One region of the Pseudoalteromonas sp. NCIMB 1079 genome, then DNA from elsewhere that is predicted to be linked to it. Evidence: riboswitches for the same ligand, from Rfam matches in the RefSeq annotation. Region 1 holds a riboswitch; the other holds the start of a gene.
The links. Region 1 has a riboswitch for lysine ahead of dapA (4-hydroxy-tetrahydrodipicolinate synthase). Riboswitches for the same ligand answer to the same signal wherever they lie in the genome.

Region 1 (2,460 bases):
CGCACACGACATGCTTAGGCCTTGCTCGCGCGCCCATTCGTTTGACGCAGGGCGAGAGCCCGGTATTACAATCGCGTACTCTGGGATTGGCTCGCCTTTATCTAGTTGGCGCTCGTTTACGCAGTCGTATACCGGAATAGTTGCTGATAAACGCACGCCTGGGGCAAGTACTGCGCCTTTTTTAATGACTACGCCTTCAACAATAATACAGCCAGCACCAATAAATGCATCATCTTCAACCACTACTGGGCTGGCACCAATTGGCTCAAGTACACCACCAAGCTGAACTGCAGCGCTTAAATGTACGTTTTTACCTACTTGTGCACACGAGCCAACTAATGCGTGGCTATCTACCATTGTGCCTTCGTCGATATATGCGCCAATGTTTACATACGCTGGTGGCATAATAATCGTGCCTTTAGCAACATAAGCACCACGGCGAACACTTGAGCCACCTGGTACCATACGAACGCCATCATCAGTACTAAATTCTTGCGGAGCTAGGTTATGTTTATCAACAAAGCCGCCTGCAAACTCAGTATTAGTGCCATTTTTAAAGGCTTCTAAAATGCCTTGCTTTACTTCTACGTTAGCTTGCCATTGGCCGCTTTCGTTTTGTGATGCTGCGCGTACTGCGCCCGATTCTAAATTATTTAATAGTTCTAACCAGCTCATTATAAAAACCTGTATTTAATGCCAAGATAAAATGGTGTTGTTTGCAGTTGTGATGCAATCGGTTTGAGTTAACTCAAGATGTGTTAAAGGTGGACGAAGTTGCGGGCTGCTTAAGCGGCCTTGCAAATGCATCAGTACCTTTACGGGAATAGGGTTTGCGACAGCAAATAGGCTATTAATAGCGCTTGACCACTGGGCAAATAAGTTAGGGTGTTGACCACTTAAACTGCGCTTAACAAACTCGTGAGTTTGTCCAGGCCATGCGTTTGCAGCTACCGACACCAAACCTTTTGCGCCAGCTTGAGCAAAATAAGGCATTAGCGCATCGTCGCCACTAAAAATAGCTAAATTAGGCGCCGCTTGGCGGTAAGCTTCAAACTGAGCAATACTGCCGCTCGCTTCTTTTAACGCCCATAAATTTTTATTGTTTTGTAAGTTTTGAATTGTTGCCGCTGGGATGCTAACAGCGCTTCGACCCGGTACGTTATAAAGCATACATGGGTGAGCGCTTGCATTTAGTAGGCTTTCAAACCAATGAGTTTGACCTATAGCACCAGGCTTTGCATAAAGCGGTGAGCCAAGTAAAAAGCTATGAATTGGTAGTGTATTACAGTAGTTAACCCACTCAATTTGTTGCTTTAAGTTACTACCGCCCACAGCTACCATGAGTGGTACTGTTGGTTTTAGCTGGCATACGTGCTCAACAATGGCTTGGTGCTCTTTTAGCGTTAGTGCTAAACCTTCGCCCGTACTGCCAAGTAGCAAAATACCGTTATGTACCGCTTCTTGATCGCTAACCAACTTAGTTAACGTGTTGTAGTCAACATCGCCGTGTTGATCAAATGGCGTAACGAGTGCGGTCCACAGTGAGTAGTCGTTTAAATTGAAGTTGTTGATCATCTCTCACGAACTTATAATTTGTACCAATTTTATTAAAAACGTGATCATTTTAGCGATAACTAATTTAATGTAATTGGTATTATTCGAAGAGTTAAAAAGCTTTATGGAAGGAGCCGCATTAACGTCGTTCGAACTAATAATTCGAAGAGCGAATGGGCTTAAAATAATAGGGCGCACGGCCTTAATATTTAAGACCAGAAGCTCTCCACCAAACTAACAAGCTGCTTTTTATAAGCAACTATTGGTGACAGTCGCTAGGGTTCAACCTAGTCGCCCGAAATAAACACCTCGCAAAAGTGGTTACTTCTCGGCGTTAATTCCCCTCACGTATGCTTACTGGAGTTTGCGCTCCTAACATACGCTACCTGAATAACGCACCTCTTCTAGCCCTTTGCACCTGTTTGTAGAGTAAAACTTACAAACCTGTGCAATTTAAATAGGGTAATTACGGCGATTAAAGCATTTTAGCCGTCTAGGTGTCAAGCGACTAAATACAGATTAATTCATCGAAAAGAGGGGTGGTTACGTATTAGGTGCTTTTCTCGTACACTAGCAATATAAGTAGTGAGGTATTTAATTAGTATGGAAAAATTTAGCGATATTTATAAGCGAGCGGTAGAGCGAAAAGGCTCTGAAAAAATGCTTAAATTATTACTTGCAAAACCGCTATCTAAAAAACAACTAAGCACGTTAAGTGACGACGATTGGCTTGAAGAATTTACTCGAAAAGTATTTCAAAGCGGCTTTTATTGGTCAGTCATAAATAATAAGTGGCCGGGCTTTAGAGAGGTTTTTTGGGATTTTAGCGTTGACAAGTTATTAATGATGCCACCCGATATGCTGGAACAAAAAGCAACGGATGAGCGCATTGTTCGTAACTATAAA
Region 2 (2,460 bases), 2.3 Mb from region 1:
AATCCATGTCAATAAAGCTAAAACCACGCTGTTTTTTGGTACGCTTTGCTGGATTCTTCTTTTTATATACCCTCTACACGGGCAAAGCCCCGATACGATTCAATACCTTCTAAACGAAAATATTTTAGAAATTGCCTCATTATGGCTATTTTTAATGGCTGCGATGACCTTTGTAGCGTATTTAAATTCAAAGGGGTTTATAGAAAATATTGTGCACCGCGTTATGCCAAAAAGTATTAGCGAAAAAAAGCTCATGTTTTTGGTGGGTGGTTTTGCATTTTTGTTTTCGTCGATTTCAGACAACGTAACAGCGACGCTTATATCGCTTGCGGTTGTTATGTCGTTAAAACTTGAAGCCAAAAAACTAATTAAATACGCCACGCTTATTGTGTTTGGGGTTAACTCAGGTGGGGTATCGCTAATAACCGGTGACGTAACCACACTAATGATATTTTTAGATGGCAAAGTAACCATTGCTCATTTATTACTACTTATAGCGCCAGCACTTACAAGTGTTATGCTGCTTGCCGCGTTACTATCTATTGGTATGAAAGGGCGTGTTGAGTTTGCTAGTGCAGGTAAAACTCGCATCGAAAAAACCGACATAACTATTGCTGTTATATTTTTATCTACCGTAGTGAGCACACTTACGCTAAGTGTAATTTACAGCGTACCGCCTCTATTAACCTTTTTGTTTGGCTTGTCAGTGATGTTTTTAGTGGCGCAATTTTTAATGCGCAAAAAAGACATAAACAAAGACATTATCGATTTTGTTCGCGATATAGAATACGACACATTATTGTTTTTTGTAGGTGTACTTTTACTTGTAGGCGCACTGAAAGAAATTGGTATGCTAAGTAAATTTACCGACCTATATACGGTAATGGCACCTGAATACGCAAACTACTTAATGGGCATATTATCAGCAGGGGTCGATAACGTACCGCTTACCGCTGCATTATTAAAAGCCGATATAGTAATGAGCCAGCAACACTGGTTGTCGTTTACGTATGCAACGGGCGTGGGCGGTTCAATGCTTATAATTGGTTCGGCTGCGGGCATTATTGCCATGAGTAAAGTTAAAGCGCTTACCTTTATGAGCTACTTGCGTTTATCGCTGCATTTATTAATTTGTTACACGGTTGGCTATGCGGGCTCGTATTACATGGGCAGTTTTATTTAACTCATAAATTATTAAATGCTTGACAGCTAGACGTCTAAACGATAAGTTTCAAAGCCCCGCTACTTAGTGGGGTTTTGTTTTATTAGCCACTGGTTAATAAAGCATTCAGAAGAGGTGCGATACTTAGGTACTTAATGTTAGGCGACGAAAGCCGATGATCATTAAGGAGGGAAGTACTCGCCGAGGAAAATAATGGTACGTCGTCATTGTTTTTCGGTTTATGGGGCTGAATCCTCAAAACTGTCACCAATATAGGTGGAGAGCTTCTGGCAGTGGACTTATCTTCAAGCATTCCTTTGCCAAGTTCTTCTTGTTTTATTGCGGTTTGGATACCGCGAAAGGAGACTAAATGACTACCCAATCAGCGCCACAAACAGTGCCTCAAACAGAGTTAAGCGCAAAATCAGATTACATCGTTGCCAAATTTGGCGGAACCAGTGTTGCAAATTTTGAAGCGATGAGTCGCTGTAGCGAAATTATTGTTGCAGATAAAAGCGTACGTATTGTTGCCGTGAGCGCCAGTGCCGGCGTAACTAACCATTTAGTTGCACTGTGTAAATCAAGTATTACCTCAAGTGAGCGCCAAGAACACATAAATGGTGTGCTTGCTATTCAACAAACTATTTTAGATGAGTTATCGCTAGATGCCGATTTAGCGGTTGGCTTTAACGAAACCTTAAAAGCATTTCAAACATTGGCTCAAGAGCCACTAACAACCGATCAGCAACATGACGAGCTACTTAGCTTTGGTGAGCGTTTATCGTCGTATTTGTTTGCACAGGTACTGCGTTTACAAGGTTTAAACGCCGATCGCTTTGATGTGCGCAAGGTGCTTAAAACCGACAGCCAATTTGGCAAAGCAACGCCTAATGTTGCAGCCACAGCGCAAGCCGCTAAAGAACATTTAATCCCGTTATTAGACGCTCAAGTAATTGTAACTCAGGGATTTATTGGCAGTGACGAATACGGCCAAACCACAACGCTAGGACGTGGTGGTTCTGACTATAGCGCTGCACTTTTAGCTGAAGCAATTAACGCTAAAAGTGTGCATATTTGGACCGATGTAGTGGGTATTTTTAGCACCGACCCGCGTTTATGCGCAAAAGCGACGCCTATTGCACGTTTAAGTTTTGACGAAGCCGCTGAAATGGCAACCTTTGGCGCAAAAGTATTGCACCCCGCGACTATTTTACCAGCAAGCCGTAGCCACATTAACGTGTTTGTTGGTTCGAGCCGAGAGCCTGAACGTGGCGGTACGTGGATTGAGCGCGAAAAAT

Region 2: it holds a riboswitch for lysine, as region 1 does, so the genes downstream of both, lysC (lysine-sensitive aspartokinase 3) here and dapA (4-hydroxy-tetrahydrodipicolinate synthase) in region 1, are expected to answer to the same signal.

What each region holds. Positions count from the first base shown of each region.
Region 1 covers NZ_JBEWZA010000001.1:136,590-139,049, reverse strand. Annotated here, with positions in the region: gene ABX891_RS00625 (2,3,4,5-tetrahydropyridine-2,6-dicarboxylate N-succinyltransferase) at 1-675, opposite strand, end outside; gene dapA (4-hydroxy-tetrahydrodipicolinate synthase) at 691-1,575, opposite strand; lysine riboswitch at 1,766-1,966, opposite strand; gene ABX891_RS00615 (DNA-3-methyladenine glycosylase I) at 2,158-2,460, shown strand, end outside.
Region 2 covers NZ_JBEWZA010000001.1:2,410,816-2,413,275, reverse strand. Annotated here, with positions in the region: gene nhaD (sodium:proton antiporter NhaD) at 1-1,183, shown strand, start outside; lysine riboswitch at 1,285-1,457, shown strand; gene lysC (lysine-sensitive aspartokinase 3) at 1,533-2,460, shown strand, end outside.